Regions from separate parts of the Streptomyces sp. NPDC017676 genome, predicted to be linked through region 3. Evidence: riboswitches for the same ligand, from Rfam matches in the RefSeq annotation. Region 3 holds a riboswitch; each other region holds the start of a gene.
The links. Region 3 has a riboswitch for S-adenosylmethionine ahead of ACH4LD_RS21120 (DUF3293 domain-containing protein). Riboswitches for the same ligand answer to the same signal wherever they lie in the genome.
Positions count from the first base shown of each region.

Region 1: linked by a shared signal. The riboswitch ahead of ACH4LD_RS16330 (aminotransferase class V-fold PLP-dependent enzyme) and the one ahead of ACH4LD_RS21120 (DUF3293 domain-containing protein) in region 3 are both predicted to bind S-adenosylmethionine.
Region 2: linked by a shared signal. The riboswitch ahead of ACH4LD_RS10650 (amino acid ABC transporter permease) and the one ahead of ACH4LD_RS21120 (DUF3293 domain-containing protein) in region 3 are both predicted to bind S-adenosylmethionine.

Region 1 covers NZ_JBIRJA010000007.1:1,909-11,986, reverse strand. The annotation lists gene ACH4LD_RS16335 (PQQ-binding-like beta-propeller repeat protein) at 1-1,976, opposite strand, end outside; gene ACH4LD_RS16330 (aminotransferase class V-fold PLP-dependent enzyme) at 2,027-3,388, opposite strand; SAM riboswitch class IV at 3,531-3,648, opposite strand; gene trpD (anthranilate phosphoribosyltransferase) at 3,772-4,836, opposite strand; gene ACH4LD_RS16320 (cytochrome bc complex cytochrome b subunit) at 4,958-6,595, opposite strand; gene ACH4LD_RS16315 (ubiquinol-cytochrome c reductase iron-sulfur subunit) at 6,592-7,650, opposite strand; gene ACH4LD_RS16310 (c-type cytochrome) at 7,647-8,459, opposite strand; gene ACH4LD_RS16305 (heme-copper oxidase subunit III) at 8,522-9,142, opposite strand; gene ACH4LD_RS16300 (two-component system response regulator) at 9,309-9,710, shown strand; gene ACH4LD_RS16295 (Ig-like domain-containing protein) at 9,794-10,078, opposite strand, start outside.
Region 2 covers NZ_JBIRJA010000004.1:114,783-124,860, reverse strand. The annotation lists gene ACH4LD_RS10675 (LLM class flavin-dependent oxidoreductase) at 1-1,095, opposite strand, end outside; gene ACH4LD_RS10670 (putative leader peptide) at 1,225-1,338, opposite strand; gene ACH4LD_RS10665 (GNAT family N-acetyltransferase) at 1,353-2,162, opposite strand; gene ACH4LD_RS10660 (ABC transporter substrate-binding protein) at 2,210-3,229, opposite strand; gene ACH4LD_RS10655 (amino acid ABC transporter ATP-binding protein) at 3,334-4,125, opposite strand; gene ACH4LD_RS10650 (amino acid ABC transporter permease) at 4,122-5,105, opposite strand; SAM riboswitch class IV at 5,459-5,569, opposite strand; gene ACH4LD_RS10645 (glutathione S-transferase C-terminal domain-containing protein) at 5,647-6,534, opposite strand; gene ACH4LD_RS10640 (putative leader peptide) at 6,618-6,731, opposite strand; gene ACH4LD_RS10635 (NAD(P)/FAD-dependent oxidoreductase) at 6,872-8,032, shown strand; gene ACH4LD_RS10630 ((2Fe-2S)-binding protein) at 8,029-8,331, shown strand; gene ACH4LD_RS10625 (FAD-dependent oxidoreductase) at 8,324-9,721, shown strand; gene ACH4LD_RS10620 (dihydrodipicolinate synthase family protein) at 9,984-10,078, shown strand, end outside.
Region 3 covers NZ_JBIRJA010000009.1:148,213-158,290, forward strand. The annotation lists gene paaA (1,2-phenylacetyl-CoA epoxidase subunit PaaA) at 1-426, shown strand, start outside; gene paaB (1,2-phenylacetyl-CoA epoxidase subunit PaaB) at 423-710, shown strand; gene paaC (1,2-phenylacetyl-CoA epoxidase subunit PaaC) at 707-1,462, shown strand; gene paaD (1,2-phenylacetyl-CoA epoxidase subunit PaaD) at 1,456-2,061, shown strand; gene ACH4LD_RS21100 (2Fe-2S iron-sulfur cluster-binding protein) at 2,061-3,125, shown strand; gene ACH4LD_RS21105 (rhodanese-like domain-containing protein) at 3,363-3,692, opposite strand; gene ACH4LD_RS21110 (hypothetical protein) at 3,742-4,554, opposite strand; gene ACH4LD_RS21115 (DUF2252 domain-containing protein) at 4,699-6,186, opposite strand; gene ACH4LD_RS21120 (DUF3293 domain-containing protein) at 6,225-6,734, opposite strand; SAM riboswitch class IV at 6,780-6,895, opposite strand; gene ACH4LD_RS21125 (FG-GAP-like repeat-containing protein) at 7,136-10,078, opposite strand, start outside.

The DNA of each region.
Region 1 (10,078 bases), on a different contig from region 3:
CTCGTGCCGCCGACGGAGACGAGGACGTCCTGGCCGAGCAGGACGGGGACGTCGTACCGCTGGTCACCGAGGGTGCGGGTCCACAGCAGGCTGCCGGACGGGCTCACCGCGGCCAGCCGGCGCGAGTCCTCGGAGTGCAGGCCCACCACGCAGTACACGGCGTCCCGGGTGGCCACGGGCGTGGAGACGTCGTCGCCGAGCCGGACCTTCCAGCGCTTGGAGCCGTCCCGGGAGATCGCGTGCAGCACGCCGCCGGAGGTGCCCGCGTAGACGACCGAACCGTCCGGGGAGAGCGCGCAGCAGGCCCCGTCCAGGCCGCCGATGCCGCCGAGGTCGTACTGCCAGCGCAGCACCGCCGCCGCCCCGTTCGTGCGGTCGGCGGACGGGGTTGGTGAGCGGTCGCTGCCGCCACTGCTCCCGGTACCGAACCCGTACCCCCACAGCCGGCCGCCGACCCCCACCCCGGCCACGGCGACGGCTCCCCCGGCGAGAACCTTCAGAAGCCGCCGCCGCCCGGGAGCCACGGCACCCGAGCGGCGGCCGGGGGCGGTGGAGCCGATGACGGTGTCCGAGCCGGTGGAGGTGACCGTCCTGGTCGAGTCCGTGGGGGCGGCCGTCCTGGTCGAGTCCGTGGGGGTGGCCGTTCCAGTCGAGTCCGTGAGGGACCCCGCCGCCGAGTCGGTGGGAGCGGCCGTCCGGACCGAGTCGCCGGAGGTGGCGGGGCCGGCGGAGCCGTTCCCGGCCGCAGCGGTCGGCGGGCCCTGCCGGGTGGCTGCCACTGCCGAGTCGCCGTGCGTGCCGGGGGTGGCGGAGTCCTCCGGGGCCGCGGGAGCCACCGAGCCGAGCGGGGTGGCACGGTCGGCCGAGTCGCCCCGGGTCGCCTCGACCCCCGGGCCACCGGGGTTCCCGGCGGCGGCTGCCAGTGCCGGGCCGGCCGGAGTGGGACGCGTCGCCTGGTCGTTCGCAGCCACGGTCGCCGGGCCGGTCGGGGTGGCACGGGTAGCCGGGGCCTCAGCGCCGGCCGGGGTGGCGGGGGCGGGGGCGGGCGCGTCGGTGGTGGGGTGTGGGGTCAGGTACTCGACGCCGCTGGGGCGGTCGTCCGGGGTGGGGCGGGGCCGGGTCGCGGGGCCGTACCAGCCCGGGCGGACGGCGGCGCGCAGGGTGTCCGGGGCGAACCCGGCGCTCGCCACCACCTCGGCCGGCTCCGGACGCTCCAGCGGGTCCTCGCGCAGACAGGCCGTCACCAGCGCGCGGATGTCCTCCGGCACGCCGGACAGGTCGAAGTCGCGGGTGAGGATGCGCAGCAGGACCACCGAGTCCTGGCCCTCGCCGAACGGCTCACGGCCGGCCGCCGCGTACGCGAGGACCGCGCCGAGCGAGAAGACGTCGCTGGGCGGGCCGACCTGGCCGCCGTTGCGGATCTGCTCCGGCGAGACGTAGCCGACCGAGCCGACCACCGCACCGGTGCGGGTCAGCGAGGTGGCCTCCAGCGCCCGGACGATCCCGAAGTCGATGACCCGGGGCCCGTCCGGACCCAGCAGGATGTTCGACGGCTTCAGGTCCCGGTGGACCAGCCCCCTGGCGTGGATGGCCGTCAGCGCCTCGCCGAGCGCGGCGGCGAGGATCCGGACCGCCGGGCGCGGCAGCGCTCCGTGGTCGAGCACCGCGTCCCGCAGGTTCGGTCCGGACACGAACTCCGTCGCCATCCAGGGCCGTTCGGCCTCGGTGTCGGCGTCCACGACCCGCGCGGTGTAGGTGCCCGCGCCGCCGACGGTCTGGGCGGCGCGGACCTCGTGGCGGAAGCGGGCGCGGAAGGTGCGGTCCTCGGCGTGCTCGGCCCGTACGACCTTCACCGCGAGCCGCAGCCCGGTGCGCGACTCGGCGAGGTAGACCTCGCCCATGCCGCCCGCGCCCAGCCTGTGCGTGGCGGTGTACGGGCCGATGTGGCGCGGGTCTGTGGCGCGCAGCGGCTGCACTGACGGGCTCCCCCTGTCCGACGTGGTGTCAAGGGGAGGTTATAGCGCCGTCAGACCGCCGGCACGCAGCGGCCGTCCTCCGTGCGGTACTGCCACTTCGCGCCCTGCGCCACCAGTTCCCTGACGGCGTTGACGAAACGCTCCACGTGCTCGTCCGGGGTGCCCGCGCCGAAGCTGACGCGGATGGCGTTGAGGGACTTCTCGCCCGGGGCCGCCTCGGGGGCGCCGCACTCGCCCTGGGTCTGCGGGTCGCTGCCGAGCAGGGTGCGGACCAGGGGGTGGGCGCAGAAGAGGCCGTCGCGGACGCCGATGCCGTACTCGGCGGAGAGCGCGGCGGCGAAGTGCGAGCTGTTCCAGCCCTCGACGACGAAGGAGATGACGCCGACGCGCGGGGCGTCGTCGCCGAAGAGGGACAGCACGCGCACCTCGGGCACCTCGGCCAGGCCCTCGCGGACCTTGGCGATCAGGTGCTGTTCGCGGGCGACGAGGGTGTCCCAGCCGGCCTCGGTGAGGGCCTTGCATGCGGAGGCGATGGCGTAGGCGCCGATGACGTTCGGTGAGCCGGCCTCGTGCCGGGCCGCGGTCTCGTGCCACTCGACGGCCACGCCGCCGTCCTGGCGCCGGGTGACCTTCCGGCTGGCACCGCCGCCCGCGAGGTACGGCTCGGCCTGCTGGAGCCAGTCGGCGCGGCCGGCCAGGACGCCGGAGCCGAAGGGGGCGTACAGCTTGTGGCCGGAGAAGGCGACCCAGTCCACGTCCAGGTCACGGAGGTCCACCGGGTGGTGCGGGGCGAGCTGGGCGGCGTCCAGGACGATGCGGGCGCCGTGGGCGTGCGCGGCGGCGGCCAGTTCGCGCACCGGCCACAGCTCGCCGGTGACGTTGGAGGCGCCGGTGACGCAGACCAGGGCCGGGCCGTAGGGGTCCCGGCCGGCCAGGGCCCGCTCCAGGGTCTCCACGGCCTGCCGCGGGGTGCGCGGGGCGTCGAGGTAGGTGACCCGTGCGTCCTGCCAGGGCAGCAAGGAGGCGTGGTGCTCGGTCTCGAAGACGAAGACCTGGCAGCCGGCCGGGATCGCCCGGGCCAGCAGGTTGAGGGAGTCGGTGGTCGAACGGGTGAAGACCACCTGGTCGGCCGGGCGGCAGCCGAGGAAGTCGGCGACCGTCCTGCGGGCGTTCTCGAACAGGTCGGTGGAGAGCTGGGAGAGGTAGCCGGCGCCGCGGTGGACACTGCCGTAGTACGGGGCGTACGCGGCGACGTCGTCCCAGACGCGCTGGAGGGCGGGGGCGCTGGCCGCGTAGTCCAGGGCGGCGTAGCTGACTTCGCCGCCGGTGACCAGCGGGACGGTGACATCTCGCCCCAGAACGGGCAGAGGGGTGCAAACAGACTGGTCGGCGGCAGCGGTGGAGACAGACATGGCGGAACTCCCGTGACAGGAATGCGGAGAAGTGCAGAACAGGGCTGCGAAGGGCTGTGCGGAGGCGGGGCTCTGCGGCCCTAACGCATTCGCTTGCTCACGGAGGACTCCCTCGGACGACCAGGACCCCTGGTATGCGAGGGGTCCGCGCTTGCCGTAGGCCTTGCTGCCGTACGACCTGGTCTTCACCCGGGGCACCCCGCCACGGACGGAGGGTTGCCGGACAGTCGGCCGGGGCCTCATGACTGTCACTCATGACCTGGTAAAGGAACGTACTGAAGTGATCGTCGTCCCGCAACCCGTGTCCGGATCGCGGGACGACTCCCGGGCACTGGGGCATGTCCGGCCATGCGCGTCTGCCGCGCGAACGGCCGGACACGCGCCTAGGCGTTGCTGACGGCGACCCAGCGGTCCAGGGTGCGTCTGGCCGCGCCCGAGTCGATCGACTCCGCGGCCCGCGCCATGCCCGCGCGGATCTGCTCGGTGAGCGGCGCGTCCGTCGGCTCCAGGGCCACCAGCGCCGCCGCCGAGTTCAGCAGGACGGCGTCCCGTACGGCCCCCCTCTCGCCGTCCAGCAGCCGGCGGGCGACCCCGGCGTTGTAGGAGGCGTCGGCTCCGCGCAGGGCGTCCACGGGGACGAGGTCGATGCCGACGTCCCGCGGGTCGAAGACCTCCTCCGTGACCTTGCCGTCCCGCACCACCCACACCCGGGAGGGGGCGGTGACGGTCAGCTCGTCCAGGCCGTCGTCGCCCCGGAAGACCAGCGCGGAGTTGCCGCGCTCGGCGAGGACGCCGGCGACGATCGGCGCCATGCGGGGATCCGCGACACCGACGGCCTGCGACCGCACCTGCGCGGGGTTGGTCAGCGGGCCCAGCACGTTGAAGGTGGTCCGGATGCCCAACTGGCCGCGTGCGGCGGCGACATGACGCAGGGAAGGGTGGAACCGCACCGCGAAGCAGATGGTGATGCCGGCCTCCTCGGCCACCTCGGCCACCCGCTGCGGGGTCAGGTTGAGGTTGATGCCCAGCTTCTCCAGGACGTCGGAGGAGCCGGAGGCGGAGGACGCGGCGCGGTTGCCGTGCTTGACGACCTTCGCCCCCGCGCCCGCGACGACGATCGAGGACATGGTGGAGATGTTCACCGTCTTGGCACCGTCGCCGCCGGTGCCGACGATGTCGACGGCCGGGCCGGGCACCTCGATGACGTTCGCGTGCGCGTACATCGTCCGGACCAGTCCGGTGATCTCCTGGACCGTCTCGCCCTTGGCCCGCAGCGCCACCATGAAGCCCGCGATCTGCGCGTCGGTCGCCTCCCCGCGCATGATCAGGTCCATCGCCCACGCGGTGTCGTCGGCGCTCAGGTCCCGGCCGTCCAGCAGACCGTTCAGCAGGGCGGGCCAGGAGCGGCCCGCCGCGGTGTCGCCTCCAGCGGGGGTCACAGCGCTCATCAGCCGCTCCTTGAACAGGTTCCTGCTACGTCGACACCACCCTATCCAGCCGGGCGGCACGGCGAAGGGCCCCGTCCGTAACCCGGACGGGGCCCTTCAGCGTGGCGTGGCGACGCGGGGATCAGTGGTGGCCGTGGCCGCTCGTGATCTCCTTGTACTCATCGACGGTCGGCTTCGGGATCTGGTTGTCCTCGCCGAAGTAGGCGTTGGACAGCTTCGCCCGCAGCTTCTCCGAGGCCGGGATCTTGCGCTCGACCCCGTTCTCGTCGACCGCCGGACCGATCTCGGCCGGCTGGTACTGCTCGTGCGAGGTGAGCGTGTGCAGCTGCTCCTGGCTGAGCGGCTCGTGCACCTCGATGAACTCACCGTGCGGCAGCCGCTTGATGATGCCGGTCTCGCGGCCGTGCAGCACCTTGTCGCGGTCGCGGCGCTGGAGGCCCAGGCAGATCCGCTTGGTGACGATGAACGCGATGACCGGAGCCACGAAGTAGGCGATCCGGACGAACCAGGTGACCGCGTTGATCGACAGGTGGAAGTGGGTGGCGAAGATGTCGTTGCCACCACCGATCAGCATCACGAAGTACACGGTCAGCCAGGCGACACCGAACGCCGTACGGGTCGGGGCGTTGCGCGGGCGGTCCAGGATGTGGTGCTCGCGCTTGTCGCCGGTGACCCAGGCCTCGATGAACGGGTACACCGCGATCGCGCCGAGGATCACGCCGAACAGCACCAGCGGGATGAACACGCCCAGGACCAGCGTGTGGCCCCAGAAGTTGATCTCCCAGCCCGGCATGGCGCGGATCAGACCCTCGGCCATACCCATGTACCAGTCCGGCTGGGCGCCGGTGGACACCTGGTCCGGACGGTAGGGGCCGATGGCCCAGATCGGGTTGATCTGCGCGATGGCCGCGAGGGCCGCGAGCACACCGAAGACCAGGAAGAAGAAGCCGCCGGCCTTCGCCATGTACACCGGCAGCAGCGGCATGCCGACGACGTTCTTGTTCGTCTTGCCGGGACCCGTGAACTGCGTGTGCTTGTGGTAGAAGACCAGGATCAGGTGGCCCACCACCAGGCCCAGCATGATGCCCGGCAGCAGCAGGATGTGGATCGAGTAGAAGCGGGCCACGAAGTCGCCGCCCGGGAACTCGCCGCCGAAGAGGAAGAACGAGATGTACGTGCCGACGATCGGCACGGACAGGATCGCGCCCTCCATGAAGCGGACACCGGTGCCGGAGAGCAGGTCGTCCGGGAGCGAGTAACCGGTGAAACCGGTGAACATGCCCAGGACGAGCAGCAGGAAGCCGAACAGCCAGTTGACCTCACGCGGCTTGCGGAACGCACCGGTGAAGAACACGCGCATCATGTGCACGAACATGCCGGCGATGAAGACGACCGCGCCCCAGTGGTGGATCTGCCGGATGAGCAGACCACCGCGCACGTCGAAGGAGATGTGCAGGGTCGAGCTGAACGCCTCGGACATCAGCTGTCCCTGGAGCGGGACGTACGAGCCGTGGTACTCCACCTCGTTCATCGACGGGTGGAAGAACAGCGTCAGGTAGACACCCGTCAGGATGATGATGATGAAGCTGTAGAGGCAGACCTCACCCAACATGAACGACCAGTGGTCGGGGAAGATCTTGCGCATGTTGGCCTTGGCCAGGGAGTAGATCCCGAGCCGGCCGTCGGCCCAGTCGGCGAGACGCTCGCCGGCCGGCGCCTTCCCGCGGGGGCGGGAGGTCTCGTTCGCTGAAGTACTCATCCGCGCTCCCAGAATGCAGGACCGACGGGCTCCTCGAAGTCGCCGAGCGCCTGGAGGTAACCCTCACTGTCCACACCGATGCGCAGCTGCGGCAGGGCGTGGCCGGCGGGGCCGAAGATCACTCGGGCACCGTCGGAGAGGTCGAAGGTGGACTGGTGGCACGGGCACAGCACGTGGTGCGTCTGCTGCTCGTACAGGGAGATCGGGCAGCCGACGTGGGTGCAGATCTTCGAGTACGCGACGATGCCCTCGTGCGACCACTCCAGCTCGCGCTTGTCCTTGATGTTGCCCGGCTGGAGCCGGACGATCATCAGCGCGGCCTTGGCGATCTCCGTCTGGAACTCCTCGGAGTGCTCCTCCAGGCCGTCCGGCTTGGCGAAGGTGAGCGAGCCCACGGAGACGTCCTCGGGACGCAGCGGCTGGTTCGTGTTCATGTTGACCAGGCGCTTGCCCTTGGCCCACATGGTGTGGCGGAGCTTGGTCCCCGGCGCCGGGCCGAGACCGCCGAGCAGCATGACACCGGAGAGCGGCACCAGGGCCAGCGCGCCGAACATCGTGTTGCGGATCAGCTTGCGGCGGCCGATCGCCGACTCCTTGGCGCCCTGGCGGAAGTCGTCGTGGACCTTGGCCCGGACGTCGGAGGGAGCCTCGATCGGGTGACGGTCGTCGGCGATCTCCACGTCGGACATCAGGGTGCGGGCCCAGTGGACCGCGCCCACGCCGATGCAGAACAGCGCCACACCGAGGGTCAGACCGAGCGCGAAGTTCATCGCGCTGATGTGCCCGATCGGGAAGACGAAGATCTGCTTGTCGGTCGGGATGGCCAGGTACGCGACGATGAAGCCGATGGTGGCCAGCATCGACACCGTGAACAGCAGGGCCACCACGCGCTCGGACCGCTTGGCGGCCCGCTCGTCGATGTCCTGGATACGGTGCTCGTGCGGCGGCAGCCCCGGGTCCGCGAACGGGTTCTCCTCGTCCGCGATCCCTACCGCGCCGTGCGCGTGGTCCTGCTCAGCGGGCAGGTTCTCTTCTGGAATGTCTTGGCTACTCATGACTTCTTGGCCTTTGCGGTCCGAGCGGCGACCCAGACGGCGACCACGATGAGCGTGCCGAGGCCGAAGATCCAGCCGAACAGACCCTCACTGACCGGCCCGAGGCCGCCCAGCTCCAGACCACCCGGGTTCTCGGTCTTGTCGCCGTTGACCGCGTTGAGGTACGCGATGATGTCCTTCTTGTTCTTCTCCGACAGCGTGGTGTCGGGGAAGGACGGCATGTTCTGCGGGCCCGTCTGCATGGCCTCGTAGATGTGCTTCGGAGCGACACCCTCCAGGCTCGGCGCGAACTTGCCCTTGGTCAGGGCACCGCCCTTGCCGGTGAAGTTGTGGCACTGCGCGCAGTTGGTGCGGAACAGCTCGCCGCCCTTGGCGATGTCCGCGCCCGCGGGACCGTACTGCTCCTTCGTGGGCACGGTCGGGCCGGCGCCCAGCGACGCGACGTACGCGGCGAGCTGGTCGATCTGGGCCTGCGAGTAGATGTTCTTCTTGCGCGGGACCTGGGCGCCCTGCGAGGTCGCGGCGGGCATGCGGCCGGTGCCGACCTGGAAGTCGACCGCCGCGGCGCCCACGCCGACGAGGCTCGGGCCGTCGGAGGAACCCTGGCCACCGGCACCGTGGCAGCTGGCGCAGCCGACCTTGTAGAGCTTCTGGCCCTCCTTGATGGTCAGGGACTGGGAGGTTTCATCGGCCTGTGCCTTGCCCGCGGGCGCGAACGCGGCGTACAGCCCCCCAGTGGCCGCCAGCGCGAGGAGTAGGACGACGACCGCCGCCAGCGGATGGCGTCGTCGTGCGGAGAGCTTTTTCACGGATTACCCCGGTGTCAGGATCTTCTGCGTCGGTGCTTCTGGATGTGCGGGAGCGGTCCCGGCTACTTGATCAGGTAGATCGTGGCGAAGAGGCCGATCCAGACGACATCGACGAAGTGCCAGTAGTAGGACACGACGATGGCGGCGGTCGCCTGCTCGTGGGTGAACCTCTTGGCCATGTAGGTGCGGCCGAGGACCAGCAGGAAGGCGATGAGACCGCCCGTCACGTGCAGGCCGTGGAAGCCGGTGGTCAGGTAGAACACCGAGCCGTACGGGTCGGAGGACAGCGAGATGCCGTCCTTCTTCACCAGCTCCGTGTACTCGTAGATCTGACCGCCGATGAAGATCGCACCCATGATGAAGGTGAGGATGAACCAGCCACGGAGCTTCTTCACATCGCCGCGCTCGGCCGCGAACACGCCGAGCTGACAGGTGAGGGAGGAGAGCACCAGGATCGTGGTGTTCGTGGCGGAGAAGGGCACGTTGAGTGCCTCCGCCATCTCCTTCCAGTGAGCCGGTCCGGTCACCGACCGGAGGGTGAAGTACATCGCGAAGAGGGCCGCGAAGAACATCAGCTCGGAACTCAGCCAGATGATGGTTCCGACGCTGGTGAGGTTCGGCCGGTTGACCGACGGGTGCGCGTGCCCGGTTTCTACTGTCGTTGCTGTCGCCACGACCGACATTATGTCGGTCGCTTATCTCGCGCTCACTCCGGGGGGTGCCGTTCGGAGTGTTGCCACCCGCAGGACCGGTGTTGACGTGGTGTTCATGGGGACGATCGCGGGAGTAACATCCGCCGGAACGGGCCCGCCCGTCCTGTCCGTACGACGCTGACGTCTCGGAGGAACAATGCAGCCGACCGCCACGGTGCTGGTCTACAGCGACGACTCCAACACCCGCGAGCAAGTACGGCTGGCCGCCGGGCGTCGGCCGGCGCCCGACGTCCCCCTCGTCGAGTTCGTGGAGTGCGCGACTCCGCAGGCGGTGCTGCGGGAGCTGGACAAGGGCGGCATCGACGTCTGCGTGCTCGACGGCGAGGCCGTGCCGATGGGCGGCATGGGGGTGTGCCGGCAGATCAAGGACGAGGTGTTCAACTGCCCGCCGGTGCTGCTGCTCATGGGGCGGCCGCAGGACGCGTGGCTGGCCACGTGGAGCCGGGCCGACGCGGCCGTCACCCTGCCGGTGGATCCGGTGGAGTTCGCCTCCGCGCTGGCCTCCCTGCTGCGTCAGCGGCGCCTGGTGGGCGCCTAGGCCCTGTCGCCGGGCGGGGCGCCGGGTTCGTGGGCGAGCGGGGGCCGGTGGGTCCTCCTCGCGCAGTTCCCCGCGCCCCTTCATCACGCCGCCGCCGGCTGGACGCGTAGCGCGTCCCCCGGGGCCGGGCCGTCCGGTTTGCCGTTGAAGAGGGCGCTGCCCTGGCGCCACTTCTGCCAGTCGACGTTCCAGTCGCCGAAGCCGTTGCCGAAGGGCTCCATCTCGTCGCCGTTGGAGTTGACGACCTTGACGATGTCGCCCTCGCGGACGGTGTCGAAGAACCACTCGGCGTTGGAGGTGCTCATACCGGTGCAGCCGTGGCTGACGTTGGCGTACCCCTGGGAGCCCACCGACCAGGGGGCGGCGTG
Region 2 (10,078 bases), on a different contig from region 3:
CAGGTCCCGGGTGATCCGGGGCAGGTCGTGGCCGGCGACCGCGGGCCGCAGCCGGAAGCCGGTCAGCCCGCCCGCCGCCAACTCCTCCAGCAGATCGGCGAGTTGGGCGGCCGTACCGGTGAAGATCCGGGCGTCGCTGGTGTAGGGCTCGCCCGCGAGGGTGTCGAGGCGGTCGCGGCGGTCCTCGGCGCCGGCCGGGCTGTCGTCCAGGAAGACGACGAGGTCGCCGAAGACGTGCAGCGTCTCGTCGGCGCGGCCCGCCGCCTGCTGTTCGGCGCGGATCTCGGCGACGATCGCCCGCGCCTGGTCCGCGTCGTGCGGGGTGACATAGCCGACGTCGGCCTGGCGGGCCACGAGGCGGTACGGGACGGTCTGGTGGGCGAGGGCGGTGACCAGGGGCTGGCCCTGCGGCGGGCGGGGCGTGATGGACGGGCCCTTGACGCTGAACCAGCGGCCCTCGAAGTCGATGTAGTGCAGCTTGTCCCGGTCGATGAAGCGGCCGGTCGCCGCGTCCCGGATCTCGGCGTCGTCCTCCCAGCTGTCCCAGAGCCGGCGGACCACTTCCACGTAATCGGCGGCCTCGTCGAACAGGTCGGTGATGGTTGCCCGCGCGTCCGGGCTGTCGAAGCCGTCGATGCGGGGGATGGTGCGCCGCCCGAAGTGCGCGGCCTCGTCCGGGCGGAAGTCGGTGCGCACCCGCAGGCCCGCGCGTCCGGTGCTGACGTAGTCGAGGGTGGCGATCGCCTTCGAGATGTGGAAGGGCTCGGTGTGTGTGGCCACCACGGTCGGGACCAGGCCTATGTGCCGGGTGACCGGGGCGACGCGGGAGGCGATGAGGACCGCGTCGAGCCGGCCGCGGACCTGGTCGGTGCGCTCGTCGGGGGCGAGGAGGCGGGAGGACTGCGGGCCGAGGCCGTCCTCGATGGTGACGAAGTCGAGCAGGCCGCGTTCGGCCTCGGTGATCAGGTCGGTCCAGTAGCCGGCGGTGAACAGGTCGCGGGGGCGGGCGACCGGCTCGCGCCAGGACGCCGGGTGCCATCCGGTGCCGTCCAGGGCGACGGCGAGGTGCAGGGGTGCGGCAGGGGTTGACGACACGTGGGTGCCTTCCTTGATGTCCGTTCGGGGACGCCGGCTCGCGGGGCCGGCGGCGGCCTGGCGGGCGGCGTCGGCCGCGGGCGGGCGCGGCGGGAGGAGCCCCGGGCCGGGGCGAGGGCCGGGAAGAGGTCAGTGGCGACAGAGCGCGGCGGACACGCGCTGGAGGTCTATGTGCGGCCGGGAGTGCAGACGGACGGACCGGTACGGGTGCGGGGCGCGCGGCGGGCGCGCCCGCGGGGGCACTCGGGTCACGGCCGTCACCTCCGTCCGTCGGGCGCGGCGGGCCGGGTCGGCGTCCGCCTGGCGGATCTCGTCGTGACGTCCAACGTCCGGCCGGCTCCGGTTGTTCCCGGGCTGCGCAGCTGCACGATGCGGGAGCGGCGGCGCAGGGTGAACCCGATCGACTCGTAGAGCCGGACAGCGGTCGTGTTGTCGGCCGCGGCGTGCAGGAACGGGGTGTCCCCGCGGTCCCGGATGCCGGCCGCGACCGCGCGCACCAGCCGGGTGGCCAGTCCCCGGCCGCGGTAGGCGGGGTCGGTGCACACGGCGCTGATCTCGGTCCAGCCGGGCGGCCGCAGCCTCTCCCCCGCCATGGCGACGAGCCTGCCCCGGTGCCGGATGCCGAGGTAGGTGCCCATCTCGACGGTCCGGCTCAGGAAGGGGCCCGGCCGGGTGCGGGCCACCAGATCGAGGATCTCGGGGACGTCGCCGGCTGTCAGGCGGACCGCCTCCGGGTCCGGTGCGGCCCGCAGCGCGGTGTCCACGAGCTGGACTCCCGTGCCCTCGCCGAGGACCTCCCAGCCGTCGGGAACCCGTTCGACCGGCCTGACCCGTACGGGGTTTCCCGGACCGACGAGCGTGTGCAGGTCGGCCCAGGCCGCCGGGTCCGCCGGGTCGGCGAGCGCCGCGAAGGCGTAGGTCTCCGGCCGGTAGCGGGCCGCGCGGCCGTACCGGTCGGCGAGATGGGCGTGCGGGCCGGCGAGGGCGGCCCAGACCGCGTTGTCCAGGACGGGGTCGGCGGGCAGGAGCGGGGCCGCGCCCGGGCGGACGTCGGTCGGGTGAGCCACGGAAGCGATCCCCTCTCTTGACTTCATGTCGATGAATCGATGTCTGGTCAGGAGTTGTCCAGCGGCAGCCCGGGCGGGTTGACCTCGGACTTCGCCACGGACTCGTTGGACAGGCCGTAGGAGGCCAGCCACTTGCCGTACTGGCCGTGCTCGATCAGGTGGTTGAGGGCGTCGGCGAGCGGCTTGGCGAGTCCGCTGTCCTTCTTGGCGGTGGCGGCGATCAGACCCTGGAGCGTCTCGCCGGCGCCGGAGAAGGTGCCCGCGTTGCGGGTGGCGTTGGGGGTGTTCGCGGTCTGCCGGGCGCGGTAGGCGACCGCGGGGTTGGGGCCGAAGAAGGCGTCGATCTTGCCGCTGCTCAGCGCCAGGTTGGTGGCGTTCTGGTCCGGGAAGTACTTGACGGTGAGCTTCTTGCCCTCCTTGGCCAGCTTGGCCTTCCACTCCAGGAGGATCTTCTCCTGGTTGGTGCCGGCGCCCACGCTGACCGTCTTGCCGGCGAGGTTCTCGTAGTCGCCGTCGAAGTTCCAGGCGTTCTTCCTCAGCACCTCGAAGGCCAGGTTGTCCTTGCGGTAGGAGGCGAACTCGTACTTCCGCTTGCGTTCCTCGGTGACGGTGACGTTGGAGAACGCCACGTCGACCTTGCCGCTGTCGACGCCGACGAAGAGGTTCTCCCAGGTGGAGTTCCTGATCTCGGGCTTCAGGCCGAGGACCGCGGCCACCAGGCGGCCGAGGTCGGGCTCGGAGCCGGTGAGGGTCTTCTGGTCGCTGCCCACGAAGTTCAGGGGCGCGGAGCCCGAGGGCAGAGCCCCGACGCCGATGACGAGCTTGCCGCTCCTGCGCACCGAGGCGGGCAGTTCGGCGCTGATGGACTTCACCTCGGAGACCTTCAGCGCGGTCTCCTTGGCGGCCCCGTTGGACAGCCGTCCCACGGTCACCGTGCCGGTGGTGTCGGTCTTGGTGACGGCCTCGCTGTCGCCCCCGCAGGCGGCGAGCCCGGTGGCGAGGGTGGCGACGGCGGTCGCCGTGGTGATGCCGCGGATCAGGGCGCGTCGGGAGATGTGCGTAGGCATGGCGTGGCTGTCCTTGTCTCGCTGATGAGAGCGGTGAGTGATGAAAGAGATGAACGATGGGGGGAGGTGAGCGGGGTGTCGTGGAGGGCGGGCGGCGGCTGCCGTCAGAGCACCTTGCCGAGGAACTCCCGGGTCCGTGGGTGCCGGGGCCGGTCCAGCACCTCACCGGGCGGGCCCTGTTCGACGATCCGGCCGCCGTCGATGAAGACGACCCGGTCGGCGACCTCGCGGGCGAAGCCGATCTCGTGGGTGACGATGACGAGCGTGGTGCCGCTGGTGGCCAGATCCTTGATGACGGCCAGCACCTCGCCGACGAGTTCGGGGTCGAGCGCCGAGGTCGGCTCGTCGAAGAGGATGATCCCGGGCCGCAGGGCGAGGGCGCGGGCGATGGCGACGCGTTGCTGCTGGCCGCCGGACAACTGCCGCGGGTAGGCGCCGGTCTTGTCGCCGAGGCCGACCCGGTCGAGGAGTTCGCGGGCGAGTTCCTGGGCCGCCGCCCTGGTCAGCCTGCCGGTGGCGGCGGGGGCCGCTGCGACGTTCTCCAGGACGGTCAGGTGCGGGAAGAGGTTGAAGTTCTGGAAGACGAAGCCGATCCGGCTGCGCTGGGCGAGGATGGCGCGCTCGCTGAGTTCCTTCAGCCGGTCGCCGTGCCGCTTCACCCCGATCAGCTCGCCGCCCACGCTGACGTGGCCGATCTCGGGCTTCTCCAGATGGTTGACGACCCTGAGCAGCGTGGACTTGCCGGAGCCGGACGGTCCGAGGATCACCGTGACCTCGCCGGGGCGGACGGTCAGGTCGATGCCGTCGAGGACGCGGTGGGAGCCGTACCACTTGTGGACGCCGTGCACTTCGAGCGCGGCGGGGGCGGCCTTCGGGAGGGTCTGCGCGGTGGTCATACGGCGGCCTCCCGGCTCAGCCGGGCCCGCAGGTCGGCGAGGCCGGCCCGGGCCTTCTGCAAGGGGGTCGGGGGCAGGGTGCGGGTGGCACCCCGGGCGTAGTACCGCTCGACGTAGAACTGGACGACGGACACGGCGCTGGTGAGGATCAGGTACCAGACGGTGGCGACCATCAGCAGCGGCACGACGTCACCGGGGTAGGTGCTGCCCATCGACTGCACCGCGCCGAACAGGTCGAGCAGCGACACGTAGAAGACCAGGGACGTGCTCTTGATGAGGCCGATGAGCTGGTTCACGTAGTTCGGGGTGATGGACCTGAGGGCCTGCGGGAAGACGATCCTGCGGAACTGGTAGCCCTTGGGCAGACCGAGCGCGGCGGCCGCCTCGTGCTGTCCCTGGTCGACGGAGAGGATGCCGCCGCGGACCACCTCCGCCGCGTACGCCGCCTCGTTGAGGCTGAGGCCGATGACGGCGATCGTCATGTCCGTGGCCAGCCGGGACTCGTCGAAGGTGACGAAGGCGGGTCCGAAGGGCACGCCGAGGCTCAACGTCCTGTACAGGGCGCTGAAGTTGTACAGGAAGATCAGTACGACGATGAGCGGTACGGAGCGGAACAGCCAGGTGTAGGTCCAGCTGACCGCGCGCAGCACCGGACTGCCGGAGAGCCGGGCGAGTGCCAGCAGGATGCCGCCGAGGAGCCCCAGGACGGCGCTGAGCGCGGCCACTTCGAGGGTGACGACGAGGCCGTCGAGGACGGTGGGGCGCAGGAACCAGTAGCGGAAGCGGTCCCACTGGTAGAAGGGGTTCGTGACCAGTCCGTGCAGGATCTGCGCGACGAGCACGAGCACGACGGCGGTGACGATCCACCGGCCGGGCCGGCGCAGCGGCTGGATCCGCTGTGCCGACTGGGGCTCTGACGGTGTGTCGGCGGTGGCCGGCGCCTCGGCTAGGGAGACGGCGGCGCCTGGGGGTTCACTCATGGCGGGCTCCGGCGGAGTCGGTCACCCCGGGGCCGCGCGGGAGCGGAGGTGGGCCACGACGGCACTGCGGCACGAGGTGGCGCACGGACAGGCGCGGAACCGGGGGCTGGGCGGATAACGGCACACCGGACGGACGGTGTGCGGCGGGAACGCGGGGCTGGGAGGGAGACGTCAGCCCTGACAGCGGGCAGAGCCCGGTGCGGTACACAGTGCGCTGTTCACGCGGAGCAGATCGACGGCGCGGTCGGCGACGAGGAGACCGGCGTACGACGGTACGCAGCCCTGGGGGCGGCTCACGGCCGTCCTGGGAGCTGCGTACATGGCGTCACCTGTCACTGTTCCGGCCCCGTGGGGCCTCGCGCTTACCGAAAACGTCGTCCGGTCCGGTCGTCACCTGGGGCACCCCACCGCGGTGCGAGGGTTGCCGGTCAGCGAGCCAGGGCTTGGCGCTGACGCTCATGACCGTTCTGAGCCGTAAGTAAGGCAGTTGCCCGTTCGAATGTCAACGGCCGTCCGCCCAGTGGACATCGGCTGCCCGCTCTCACCTGCGCGAAGCGTCCGGGGCGTCCGCGGCATGGCCTGCCCAGTCCAGGATCTGGACAGCGGCCCCGGCGGCCTCCAGGCCCTGACAGCGGCCGTGGTGGCGGCGGGCGATGCCTCGAAGGTCGAGGTGGCGGCCGAAGGCGGGGTGGGCGGCCAGGCGGCGGGCGTAGGCCCACAGGGCGCGGTGGTCGGCGATGCGGTGCACGGCGGAGGCGTCGAGGTGGCAGCGGTGGACGGTGTCGAGCTGCACGAGGGTGACCCACAACTCGATGTCGGCGGCGGTGAGCCGGTCGTCGGCCAGGTACTCCTCGCCGCTCAGCCGCCGCTCCAGCCGGCCCAGGGTGTCCAGCAGCGCGTCGAGCGCGGCGGCCCGTTCGGCCGGGTCGGCACCGGCGCGTCCGGCGCGCTGCGCGGCCTCCTCGATGCCCTCGGCGCACATCCGCTCGACGGCCTCGATCACGGACTCCAGGCCGGCAGGGTACAGGCGGGCGTCGCCGCCCGGCCGGAACCTGTCCAGGTCGCGCAGGATGTCGGGGGTGTGGGTGCTGACGATGCGTCCGGACCAGTCGTCGCTGAGCACGGGCGCGAGCGCCGGGCCGGTGTAGTGGTGGGCGCTCGCCTCGTAGAGCGGGCGGAGCGCCGCGTGGCCGCCGCCGGGACAGTCCGGGACGGCGGGCAGGAGGGTGACGGGACAGCGGGTGTCCAGGCCGAGCAGGCTGTGGCCGACGGCGAGGCGCAGCCCGTCGGGGCAGGCGGTCGACAGATGGAGCCGGTAGCGGTGGGGCACGGCGTAGTGGCCGCTGCGCGCGTCCCGGCCGATCCGGCCCCGGAAGACGGGCGGGGTACCGCGGGTGGACGGGACGGCGGCGAGCGGAGTGATGGACATGCGTCTCCCCGGGTGGTGGGTGTGCGGAGGGGTGCGCCGGCGCGGGCGTGACCGGTCGGTGGGTGCGAAAGGGGCGGCCCGGCTCAGCGGTGGCGGCTGATCGCGCTGCAGACGCGCTGCAGGTCGATGTGGCGACGGGAGGTGAGCAGGGGTGCGCGCAACGGCGTCCGGCCGGTGCCCGTTTCGCGGCGCGCCATGATTCCCTACCTGTTCACTAGGATTCCCTCCCTGGAGTGTCGATCGGGCTCCGTACGACGTCAAGGGGGCGTCCACGCCTGGGAATCGGAGGCGGCGACGGGTACTCCTCACCGAGAGGAACATGTGACATAGTACTGGCGTGGCGAAGCTACTGACCTGCGATGTCGTGGTCGTCGGGGCCGGGATGACGGGCGCGGCCTGTGCCCTGTACGCCGCGCGCGCCGGACTCGACGTACGGCTGGTGGACCGCGGCCCCGTGGCCGGCGGCACCACCGGGGCCGGCGAGGGCAACCTGCTCGTCTCCGACAAGGAGCCGGGCCCGGAGCTCGAACTCGCGCTGCTGTCAGCCCGGTTGTGGGCCGGGCTCGCGGAGGAGCTGGGCGCCGCGATCGAGTACGAACCCAAGGGCGGCCTCGTGGTCGCCTCGACGCCCGGCGCCCTGGCCGCGCTGCGGGACTTCGCCGCGGAGCAGCGGACCGCCGGCGTCACCGCCGTACCGGTCGGCGCCGAACGACTCGCAGAACTGGAACCGCACTTGGCGCCCGGCATGGCGGGCGCCGTGCACTACCCGCAGGACGCCCAGGTGATGCCCGCGCTGGCCGCCGCACATCTGGTCCGCGCCTCCGGCGCCGCCCTGCACACCGGCCGTACGGTGACCGGGGTGCTGCGCACCGCGCGGGGAGCGGTCCACGGCGTCCGCACCGACCGGGGCGACATCCACGCACCGGCGGTGGTGAACGCGGCCGGCACCTGGGGCGGGGACCTCGCCTCGCTCGCCGGCGTCCGGCTGCCGGTGCTCCCCCGGCGCGGCTTCGTGCTGGTCACCGAGCCGCTGCCGCGCAGGATCCGGCACAAGGTGTACGCCGCGGACTACGTGTCCGACGTCGCCAGCGACTCGGCCGCGCTGCGCAGCTCACCGGTCGTGGAGGGCACGGCCGCCGGTCCGGTGCTGATCGGCTCCACCCGGGAACGGGTCGGCTTCGACCGGTCGTTGTCGCTGACCGCGACGCGGGCGCTCGCCGCCGGGGCGATCGGTCTGTTCCCCTTCCTGGCGGGGGTCCGCGCGCTGCGCACGTACGCGGGCTTCCGGCCGTACCTGCCGGACCATCTGCCGGCGATCGGACCCGATCCGCGGGTGCCCGGTCTGTTCCACGCCTGCGGGCACGAGGGCGCCGGCATCGGACTCGCCCCCGGAACCGGGCAGTTGATCGCGCAGGCGCTCACCGGTAAGGCGCCGGAGCTGGACCTCACGCCGTTCCGGCCGGAGCGTTTCGACACCGAGGGAGGCGACGTCCGGTGAATCCGAGGGAGTTGACCCGGGCCCGGCCGGGCCCGCCCTGCACCGTGACCTTCGACGGCCGGCCCCTGGAGGCACTGCCGGGCCAGACGGTCGCGGCGGCGCTGTGGGCGGCGGGCGTGACGGCATGGCGCGGCACACGGGGCGCCGGGCGGCCCCGCGGGGTGTTCTGCGGGATCGGGGTGTGCTTCGACTGCCTGGTCACCGTCAACGGCCGCCCCGACCAACGGGCCTGCCTGGTCCCGGTGCGCCCGGGAGACGACATCCGCACGCAGGAGGGGACGGGCCGGGACGATGACTGAACGACCGCGCCTCGCCGTCGTCGGCGCGGGCCCGGCCGGGCTCGCCGCCGCGCTGGCGGCGGCCGCACGCGGCGTCCAGGTGACCCTGGTCGACGCCGCGGACCAGGCCGGCGGACAGTTCTACCGGCAGCCCGCCACCGCCCTCGGCGCGCGCCGACCGCAGGCCCTGCACCACCAGTGGCGCACCTGGGAGCGGTTGCGGGACGGTCTGGAACGGCACCGCGCGGCCGGCCGGATCACCCACCTGACCGACCATCACGTCTGGTGCGTCGCACGGGACTCCCCCTCCGGGGCGTTCGCCGTGCACGCCCTGCTCGGCCCGACGCAGGAGGACGGCGTCACCGTGCGCGCCGACGCGGTCCTGCTCGCCACCGGCGGGTACGAGCGGGTGCTGCCCTTCCCCGGCTGGACACTGCCCGGCGTCGTCACGGCGGGCGGCGCGCAGGCCATGCTCAAGGGCGGCCTCGTACTGCCCGGCCGTACGGTGGTGGTGGCCGGGACCGGGCCGCTGCTGCTGCCGGTGGCCGCCGGGCTCGCCGCGGCCGGCGCGCGCGTCGCCGCGCTGGTGGAGTCCGCCGGTCCCGGCGCGCTGCTTCACCGGGCGCCCGCCCTGGCCGCGCAGCCCGGCAAACTCGCCGAGGGCGCCGGATACGCGGCCCGGCTGCTGCGGCACGGCGTGCGCACCCTGCCCCGGCACACCGTCGTGGCGGCGCACGGCGCCGACCGGCTGGAGGCGGTGACGGTGGCCGCGCTCGGCCGGGACGGACGCCCGCGGCCCGGCAGCGCCCGGCGCATCCCCTGCGACACCCTGGCCGTGGGCCACGGCATGCTGCCGCACACCGACCTCGCGGAGACCCTCGGCTGCACCCTGTCCGGCACCGCCGTACGGGTCGACGCCGAACAGCGCACCGATGTGCCCGGCGTCTGGGCCGCCGGGGAGGCCACCGGTGTCGGCGGCGCGGCGCTCGCGCTCGCCGAGGGGCACATCGCCGGACGCTCGGCCGCCGCCCGGCTGCGCGGGACCGCCCCCGACCCGGGCGGCTGGGCCGCCGCCGCCCGGGCCCGCACCCGGCTGCGCGCGTTCGCGACGGCCCTGGACGCGGTGTACGCCCCACCGGCCGGCTGGGCGGACCGGATCCCGGACGAGACGGTGGTGTGCCGCTGCGAGGAGGTCACCGCCGGGGAGGTGCGCGAGGCCGTCGGCTCGCTCGGCGCGGGAGACCTGCGCACGGTGAAGCTGCTCACCCGGGCCGGGATGGGCTGGTGCCAGGGACGGATGTGCGCGCCCGCGGTGGCGGGCCTGACCGGCTGCCCGCTCGATCCCGGACGGCGGCCGTTCGCCCGGCCGGTGCCGCTCGGCGTCCTGGCCGCCCTGCCGGAGACGGAGTGAGACGGCCCGCCTGGGCACCGCGAGCCGGCTCCCCGAACCCGGGATCGGCCTTCCCGCGAGTCGGCTGGTCCGAACCCGGGATCGGCTCCCCGCGAGTCGGCTGCCGGAACCGGGATCGAACCCGAGCTCGGCTTCCGAACCCGAGGCCGGCTTCCCGAACCCGGGGCCGGCCTCCCGAACCCTGACGTCCGCCTCCCGGACCCCGAGCCGACCGCCCCAACCGCCCAGTAATATGTCACACCCCATTGAATGAGGGATCACCATGAGCAACCCCGAGCCCCGCCGCCCCTGGCGCGGCATCCTCGTCGCCACCGCCCTCCCCCTGCGCGCCGACCTCTCGGTCGACCACGACCGCTA
Region 3 (10,078 bases):
GAGCAGCACGCCATGGCCCAGGACGCCGTGAACCGCTGGTGGTGGCCGTCACTGATGATGTTCGGCCCGCCCGACGACGAGTCCCAGCACTCCGCGCAGTCGATGGAGTGGAAGATCAAGCGCCACTCCAACGACGAGCTGCGCCAGCGCTTCGTGGACATCTGCGTCCCGCAGGCCGAGTCCCTGGGCCTCACCCTCCCCGACCCGGAACTGCGGTGGAACGAGGAGCGGGGGCACTACGACTTCGGTCCGATCGACTGGACGGAGTTCTGGGAGGTCCTCAAGGGCAACGGCCCCTGCAACGAACAGCGGATCACCCAGCGCAGGCGCGCCCACGACGAGGGCGCGTGGGTACGGGAAGCGGCCGCGGCCTACGCGGCCAAGCACACCGGCGGCACCGGTGAGACAGGAGCGACGCGAGCATGAGCACCACCGACTGGCCCCTGTGGGAGGTCTTCGTGCGCTCCCGGCGCGGCCTCTCCCACACCCACGCCGGCAGCCTGCACGCGCCCGACGCCGAACTGGCCCTGCGCAACGCCCGCGATCTGTACACCCGGCGCGGCGAGGGCGTCTCCATCTGGGTCGTTCCCGCCGCCGCGATCACCGCGTCGTCGCCGGACGAGAAGGACCCGTTCTTCGAGCCGGCCGCCGACAAGCCCTACCGGCACCCGACCTTCTACGAGATCCCGGAAGGGGTGAAGCACCTGTGACCGCCACCGGCCCCGCGGCCCGCCCCGACACCGGCCCCGCCACCGTCCCGGTGACCGCCGCGCTCGCCCTGGGTGACGACGCCCTGGTGCTCTCCCACCGCCTGGGGGAGTGGGCCGGGCACGCCCCGGTCCTGGAGGAGGAGGTCGCCCTCGCCAACATCGCCCTGGACCTGCTCGGCCAGGCCCGGGTGCTGCTGTCCCTAACCGGCGACGAGGACGAGCTGGCCTATCTGCGCGAGGAACGCGCCTTCCGCAACCTCCAGTTGGTCGAGCAGCCGAACGGCGACTTCGCGCACACCATCGCCCGCCAGCTGTACTTCTCCACCTACCAGCGGCTCCTCTACAGCGAACTCGCCACCGGTGACGGCCCGTTCGCGCCGCTGGCCGCGAAGGCGGTGAAGGAGGTCGCCTACCACCGCGACCACGCCGAGCAGTGGACGCTGCGGCTCGGTGACGGCACCGAGACCAGCCACGAGCGGATGCGGCGGGCCTGCGACGCGCTGTGGCGGTTCACCGGCGAGATGTTCCAGCCGGTGGAGGGCCTGACCGCCGACTGGGCCCGGCTGGAGGAGCGCTGGCTGGAGTCCGTCACCGACGTTCTCGGCCGGGCCGGCCTCCCGGTCCCGGAGGGCCCGCGCACCGGAGCCTGGTCGGCGGGCGCCGGCCGGCAGGGCCTGCACACCGAGCCGTTCGGCCGGATGCTCGCCGAGATGCAGCACCTGCACCGCAGCCACCCGGGGGCGTCATGGTGACCGCCACCGCCCTGGAAGAGCGGCTGCTGGAGCTGGCCGGCGCGGTGCCCGACCCCGAACTGCCCGTCCTCACCCTGCGCGAGCTGGGCGTGCTCCGCGCGCTGCGCGTCCACGGCGGCGACGGAGGCGACGCGGTGGAGGTCGACCTGACCCCGACCTACACGGGCTGCCCGGCCATCGAGGCGATGAGCCTCGACATAGAGCGGGTGCTGCGCGCCCACGGCATGCGCGAGGTCACCGTCCGCACGGTGCTCAGCCCCGCCTGGTCCACCGACGACATCACCCCCGAAGGGCGCGAGAAGCTTCGGGAGTTCGGCATCGCACCGCCGCGTGTGCGCCACGGGGACGGCCCGGTGCCGCTGACCCTCGGCCCGACCCGCACGCAGACCCCGCATGCCGCGGACTCCCGGAAGGCCTCGCAGGCCCCGCACGCCGACCGAGACGTGCACGGCACGGACACCGCGACCGAACCGGTCCGCTGTCCGCACTGCGGATCGGCCGAGACCGAGCTGCTGAGCCGGTTCTCCTCCACCGCGTGCAAGGCACTGCGCCGCTGCCTGGCCTGCCGTGAACCGTTCGACCACTTCAAGGAGTTGTGATGGCCCGCTTCCACCCGCTCCCGGTGGCCGCGGTCGACCGGATCACCGACGACTCCGTCGCCCTGACCTTCTCCGTCCCGCCCGGGCTGCGTGAGGAGTACCGGCACGCGCCCGGCCAGCATCTCGCGCTGCGCCGCCGGGTCGACGGCACGGAGATCCGGCGCACCTACTCGATCTGTTCCCCCGCCCCCGACCCGGAGGGCGAGGGCCCGGACAGCCTGCGGGTGGGGGTGCGGCTGGTCGAGGGCGGGGCCTTCTCGGCGTACGCGCTGAAGGAGATCAACGTCGGGGACGTGCTGGAGGTGATGACCCCGGCGGGCCGCTTCACGCTGGAACCGGCGCCGGGCCTGTACGCCGCGGTCGTCGGCGGCAGCGGCATCACCCCGGTGCTGTCCATCGTCGCCACGCTGCTGGCGCGCGAGCCGGCGGCCCGGTTCTGTCTGATACGCGGCGACCGCACGGCCGCCTCGACGATGTTCCTGGAGGAGGTCGCCGACCTGAAGGACCGCTACCCGGAGCGGCTCCAGCTGGTGACCGTGCTCTCCCGGGAGGAGCAGCAGGCGGGCCTGCCGTCCGGCCGGCTCGACCGGGAGCGGCTCACCGGGCTGCTGCCCGCGCTGCTGCCGGTCGGTGAGGTGGTGGGCTGGTTCCTGTGCGGGCCGTACGGGCTGGTGCGGGGCACGGAGCAGGCGCTGCGCGAACTGGGCGTGGCCCGGGACCGGATCCACCAGGAGATCTTCCACGTGGACGCGGGCTCGGCCCCGGCGGCCACGGCTGCGGCGCCCGCGCACAGCACCGTCACCGCACGGCTCGACGGTCGCGGTGGCACCTGGCCGGTGCGGGAGGGCGAGTCGCTGCTGGAGACGGTGCTGCGCAACCGGCCCGACGCCCCCTACGCCTGCAAGGGCGGGGTGTGCGGGACCTGCCGGGCCTTCCTGGTCGCGGGCGAGGTGCGCATGGACCGCAACTTCGCGCTGGAGACGGAGGAGACGGAGGCCGGGTATGTGCTGGCCTGCCAGTCGCATCCGCTGACGGAAAGGGTGGAGCTGGACTTCGACCGCTGACCCGCCCGTTCCCTCCTCCTGGAACCGCTGCACGCTGCACGGCTCCACAGCTGTGGCGCCTGGGCCGAGCACCTGGAGCTGTCGCTCGGCCGGGCGGCGGTGTACGAGGAGAGGGTGGGCGACCTGCCGGCCACCCGTCCCGTCGGCTGCCCGGCCCCGGGCGGCCGGGCACCGGGGGCCAGGGGCCAGGGGCTGGACACCAGGCATCAGGGATCGGGGACCGGGAATGGTCCGGGGCTACAGGACGAAGCCCGGCTTGCCGTCGTCGGTGATGACCGGGCGGCCGGCGGCCTGCCAGTGCTGCATGCCGCCGTCGACGTTCACCGCGTCGACGCCCTGCTGGACCAGGTACATGGTGACCTGGGCGGAGCGGCCGCCCGAGCGGCAGATGACGTGGACGCGTCCGTCCTGCGGGGCGGCCTCGGTCAGCTCGCCGTAGCGGGCCACGAACTCGCTGAGGGGAATGTGCAGGGCTCCCCCGGCGTGGCCCGCCTGCCACTCGTCGTCCTCGCGGACGTCCAGCAGGAAGTCGCCGTCCTTGAGGTCCGTGACCTGGACCGTGGGCACACCAGCTCCGAAATTCATGGCTCCGACGCTACCCGAAGCGAGGAGCGGTTCAGTCCTGCCCCAGCAGGGCGGCCAGTTCCGCCTCCCGCTGGGCGATGTCGGAGCGCAGCCGGTCGGCGATCTCGTCGAGCAGCCCGTCGGGGTCGTCCGGCGCGAGGCGGAGCATGCCGGCGATCGCGCCGTCCTCCAGTTCGCGGGCGACGAGGGTGAGCAGCTCCTTGCGCTGGGCGAGCCATTCGAGGCGGGCGTACAGCTCCTCCGCGGGGCTCGGGCGGCGCTCTGGCGGTACGGGTCCGGCGGCCCACTCCTCGGCCAGCTCCCTGAGCAGGGCCTCGTCGCCGCGGGCATAGGCGGCGTTGACCCGGCTGATGAACTCCTCGCGCCGCTTCTGCTCCGCTTCCTCCTGGGCCAGGTCCGGGTGGGCCTTGCGGGCCAGCTCGCGGTAGAGCTTGCGGGCCTCCTCGCTGGGCCGCACCCGCTGCGGGGGCCGTACCGGCTGGTCGGTGAGCATGGCGACGGCCTCCGGGAACAGGCCGTCACCGTCCATCCAGCCGTGCAGCAGTTCCTCCACGCCCGGGATCGGCATCACCTGGGCCCGGGCCTCCGCGGCGCGGCGGATGTCCTCGGGGTCGCCGGTGCGCGCGGCCCTCGCCTCGGCGATCTCCGCGTCCAGCTCCTCGATGCGGCTGTAGAGCGGACCGAGTCGCTGTTCGTGGAGGCGGGCGAAGTTCTCGACCTCGACGCGGAAGGTCTCCACGGCGATCTCGTACTCGATCAACGCCTGCTCGGCGGCCCGTACGGCCTGTTCGAGCCGTTCCTCGGGGCGGGGGGCCTGGGACTGGCCGGCTTCCGGGGTTGTCACCCGCCCAGCGTAGCCGTTGCCCCGGCCCGGCCCGGGTGCGGTTCCCGCGCTCCCCGCACACCACCCCGGGAACCCCGGGGAGCCGTCCCGCCCCGTCCCGCCCCCGCCCGGGAACCCGCCCACGAGAGCCCCCGGGACCGTGCTCTAGACGCCCGGCTCCGCCTCGATCCGCCCCGCCCTGATCCCCGCGACCAGCTCGGCGTGGTCCGCTTCCGTGCGGTCGGCGTAGACGACGGCGAAGTCGGCGATCGCCTCGTCCAGCTCCTCGTTCTTGCCGCAGTAGCCGGCGATCAGCCGGGGGTCGGCGCTGTGGGAGTGGGCGCGGGCCAGCAGGGCGCCGGTCATACGGCCGTAGTCGTCGATCTGGTCGGCGGCGAGGGCGGCCGGGTCGACGCTGCCCTTGCGGTTGCGGAACTGCCGCACCTGGTACGGGCGCCCCTCGACAGTGGTCCAGCCCAGCAGGGTGTCGCTGACGACCTGCATCCGCTTCTGCCCGAGGACCACGCGGCGCCCCTCGTGGGGCACAGCGGGCGTCTCGAAGCCGGCCGTGACCAGGTGCGGGACGAGCGCGGAGGGACGGGCCTCCTTCACCTGGAGGACCAGGGGCTCGCCACGGTGGTCGAGGAGCAGGACGACGTAGGACCGGGTGCCGACGCTGCCGGTGCCGACCACCCGGAAGGCGACGTCGTGCACGGCGTGCCGGGCGAGCAGCGGGTGGCGGTCCTCACCGAGGGTGTCGACGTACGACTCCAGGGAGGCGGCTACCGCGGCGGCCTCCGCGTCCGGGATGCGGCGCAGCACCGGCGGCGCGGGCACGAACCGGCGTCCGCCGTCCGGCACCGACTCGGTCGACTTCGCGGCGAACCGGCCGCTGGTGTTGGCCCGGGCCTTCTCCGAGACCCGCTGGAGCGTGCCGAGCAGATCGTGGGCGTCGGTGTGGGAGACCAGTTCCTCGTCCGCGATGGCGTTCCAGGCGTCGAGCACGGGCAGCTTGGCGAGCAGCCGCATGGTGCGGCGGTAGGCGCCGGCCGCGTCCTGGGCCGCGGCACGGCAGGTGTCCTCGTCGGCGCCCGCCTCGCGGCCGGCGAGCACCAGTGAGGCCGCGAGCCGCTTGAGGTCCCACTCCCAGGGTCCGTGCACGGTCTCGTCGAAGTCGTTCAGGTCGATGACGAGGTCGCCGCGGGCGTCGCCGTACAGCCCGAAGTTGGCCGCGTGCGCGTCACCGCAGATCTGGGTGCCGATCCTGGTGGTGGGGGTGCGCGCGAGGTCGTACGCCATGAGTCCGGCGGAGCCGCGCAGGAAGGCGAAGGGGGTGGCCGCCATCCGGCCCACGCGCAGCGGGGTCAGTTCGGCGATCCGGCCGGCGTTGGACTCCGCCACCGCGCTCACCGCGTCGGGACGGGCGGCGTCCAGGTCCAGTGTGCGGTGGGCGGAGCGCGGCACGCCCGCCCGCAGCGCCTTGCCCTCCTGCTTCGGCGAACCCTGCGGCGGCCATGCGGCGAACCCGCGCACCCGGGGCAGGCGGCGCGCGCCCCGGTCCGCCGCGTCCGTCACTTCCACATCGGTTCCGGTCACCGCGACCGCCTCCCCCGCACGGCCCGCCCACCTGCGAACAGGCGACGGTACGAACATCAACTCGGGGAGACGGTACAACCGGTGGCCGAAAATCGTCAGACCCTGTGGAGAACTCCCCGGGGCGCAGCCCCCGAAGACCGTTCTGCGAGCCTCCACCCGAGGGTCAGCGCCTCCTCGGCGCCGAAGCAGGTGAGCAGCCGCCATGCCGACGCCGACCAGGCGAACACCGCGTCCTGCCCGAACTCCCGGCCCAGCGCGCGCGCTTCGTCGTCACTCAGGCCGACGACCGCCGCGCTCTCCTCGGTGTGCCGGCCTTCCGGGTCACCGCCGACAGCGGGCCACCACACGAGCCCCCGCCGGCGCAGCAGGCCGAGCAGTTCCCGATGCGCGCGGTGGTTGTGCTGTGCCGAGGCGCGGGTGCCCCGGGGGTTGTGGGCCGTGATCACGTGGAGGGTCTCCCCGTGCGGAACGGGGAACCGGCCGGCCGCCACTCCGGACGGTGCAGGGGTGACGCGGACCGGTCCTCCGGGCAACTCCACGTCCACGACGGCCTGCTGGTAGAGACCCCACTGGGGCGTTCGCGTGATCGGGATGCCTGCGGTCATGGGGGTCTCCGTTCGAGAGGGACCCCCTTACCCGCCGGGCAGGGAGATCCGCGCTTACCCCCACGGGACCGTGGGGGCCCGGTCTTCCCTGGAGGGCACCTTGCGCGGTGAGCGAGGTTGCCAGCCGACGCTCGTCCAGGGGCGCGATCGGCTTCGTGACCGAGGCGGATCCTGACACAGGGGCCGGCGGGAAGTCCAGCTTCCGGAAGGCGAGGGCACCTCCCCGCCTGCGCCTCCCCGCCTCCTCGTGAAGGACCGGCCACGAACCCGCCGTTCGGATCCGTGGCCGGCCGCCCGCTCCGGACGGCCCGTCGCTTCGGACGACCCATCGCTCCAGACGGCCCGTCGCTGCCGTCACATCCGCGTCACATCTGCCGTCACGTGCGCCGTGACATGCGCCGTCACATGACGGCCTTGTACCCCTTCCACCCCGTGGCGATCTTCACGCGGCCCCCGAACGAGCCCTTGCCGTTGCCGTTGTAGCGCCAGACGGTGCCCGCGGTGTCACGGGCCACGAGGTCCGCGCGGCCGTCGCCGGTGAAGTCGCCCGTGCCGACGACCGCGTTGTAGGAGGCGCCCCAGTCCGCGAACACCTTGACGCGGGCCTTGAGGCCGCCCGTGCTCGTGGTGTTGGCGTCGTACCGCCACAGCTCGTTGGACTTGTCCTGGACGAGGAGGTCGCCGCGGCCGTCGCCGTTGAGGTCACCGGCGCCGACGATCTTCTTGTAGCCGGTCCAGTGGGAGGCGATCTTCGTGCGGGCGGACAGCTTGCCGTTCGCCGCGCCCTTGAAGAGGTAGACGTCTCCGGTCGAGGACTGGCGGCCGATCAGGTCGGGCCGGCCGTCGCCGTTGACGTCGCCGGGAGAGGTCAGGACGTCGTACGCGTTCCAGCCGGAGGTGCCGAGCGAGGTGTACGGCGTGGTGGGCGTCGGGGCCTTGCCACAGGCCGGGCGGTAGGCCCGCAGGGCGCCGCCGGTGCGGACCAGCACGTCGTTGCAGTGGTCGCCGTTCAGGTCGCCGAACGGCACGAACCGGGCGGTGGCCGGCCAGCCGGAGCCGGAGACCGTGCCGCCCAGGGTTCCCGTGCCGGTGCCGCGCCGGACGGTGAGGGTGCCGGAGGAGCTGAGGGTGAGGACGTCACCGACCCCGTCGTTGCCGGCGTAGTCGCGCGGTGCCGCCGTTCCCGCTGTCACCTTGACGTCTCCGGAGAGAGTGAGCGCGGCGCCCTGGCCGTCGGCGGGCCGGGCGGTGAGGCTCCAGGTGTAGGCGCCGTTGGTGACCAGGCGGCCCGCGGTGTCCCTGCCGTCCCAGGCGGCCGTCAGCAGGCCCCGGGCCGTGCCGCCGGAGAGCGTACGGACGGTGGCGCCGGACGCCTTCCGGCGGACGGTCACCTTCCAGTCGGCGGCGGGCTTGGACAGCCACCAGGTGCCGGACCAGTTCGCGGAGCCCGCGGTGACCGTGGCGTCGACGGACGTGAGCGGGGACGCCGGGACGCCGGCCGGTACGACGTGCACGCGCTGGTCCCGGTCGGCGTAGGCGACGCCGCCGCCGAAGCGGTCCACGGTCCAACTGGTCCCGGCCCCGGTGTTCTCCTGGCCGAGGTCGGTCCAGTCGGCCAGCTCACGGCTCGGCAGGTCGGTGTGACTGCCGCCGGACGGCAGCCCGTTGTGCAGGTCGAGCAGCCTCAGCCCGCTGTCCGACTGGGTGCCGGGAACCCGCTCGACCAGGTATCCGTCCCCGAGCAGGACCCGGCCGTCCGGGGCCGTGGAGGTGCGCTTGGTCGTCCGGTCGTACAGGCCCGCGCCGTGCGGGTCGCCCCAGCTGTCCCGGCAGACCCAGTAGACGAAGCGGCCCACGGCCTGGAGGTCGGACGGGGTGCAGCCGTTGCGGGTGGTGAAGGACTCGACGGCGGTCCCCGCGGGGAGCCGGGTGGCCGTGACCTTCCCGCCGCTCGCCGCGCCGCTCCACAGGGTGTTCCCCCACACGGCCGCGGCGACCCGGTCGCGCTTGAGCAGGACCTTGCCGGCCCCGGCGGTGGCGAACTCACCGATGTACTGCTTGCCGGAGGAGGCGCCCTCGACGAGGGCGTACCGCCCGGAGAGGTCCGTGAGCTCCGGGGAGTCGTCGCCGGTGTCGAGGGTCGGGCCCCAGTCGGCGGCGCCGTTGGTGCGGAGCATGGTCAGTCCGGACTCGGTGGCGTCGCGGCGGCCGTGCCGGCCGGTGCCGTCGGCGAACATCCGGATGCAGCGGGGCGTGGTCTCGTCACAGAACCCGTCCCAGCCGCTGACCAGGCCGTCCACGGTGGTCCGTGCGGGGCTCGGGGTGCCGCTCGTGGTGAGCCAGGTGCTGCGGTAGGCGCCGAGGATCGTGTGCGGCTGGTAGAGCGTGCTGTTGTCGGCCGTGGTGAGGATGCCGCTGCCGAGGGAGAGTCCGTGGACCTGCGCGGGCATCGGCTGTACGGCGGTCAGACGGGTACGGGTGACCGAGCCGTCGGCGCCCTCGGCGACCCGGTACACGCCCCAGTCGAGGTCGCCCTGGTCGACGTACGCCGCGGCGCCCGCCACCAGGACGGAGCCGTCCGGGGCCTGGACGAGCTGGTGGGCGGCCGGGTCCATGACCTTGGTCAGGACCGTGTCCGAGCCGTCGGCCGTGAGGGTGAACAGGGGCTGGCCCCGGTACTTGTCGTCGCCCGGCGACATCGGCTCGACGCCCAGCAGTACCGAGCCGGCGACGCCGTAGGAGGCCTCGTACGTCAGCGAACTCGTCTCCAGGGTGCGGGGCGTCGCGGCCGGGTCGGCCCGGTCGAGCAGATCCGCCTTGCTGCGTCCGGTGCGCAGCCGCAGCACCGAGCCGGGACTCAGCCGGAAACCGGTCACGTCCCAGGCCTCCTGCGGATCGGGCCGGTCGGGCAGCGCCGCCGCCGCGCCGGTGGCGAGGTCGACGATGCTCCAGTGCCTGCCGTCCTCCGTCTGGTGACGCAGGATGACGGACCGTGCGTCGCCGTCCTCGACGCGGATGTCGTAGGCGCCGCCGGGCAGTCCCGTCACCGGCGTCCGGTGGACCTCGCCGTCGGCGGCCCTCAGGAGCTGGTAGGCGCCGGGGTTGCCGGCGAGGTCGCTCGTGCTGGTGAGCACGGTGTCGCCGAACGTGCCCTCGTACGTGTGGCCCTCGGGCACCGGCACCACGACGGTGCCGCCCGCCGTTCCCGCGCCCTTGACGAGCGTGACCTGGGCGTCCTCCTCCGAGTAGAGGGCGACGGTGTCGGATCCGTCGCCGTAGTGGCCGGGTTCGAAGGAGACGTCCCCGCGGTAGGAGCCGTTGTCGATGTCGTAGTGGAGCGGGAC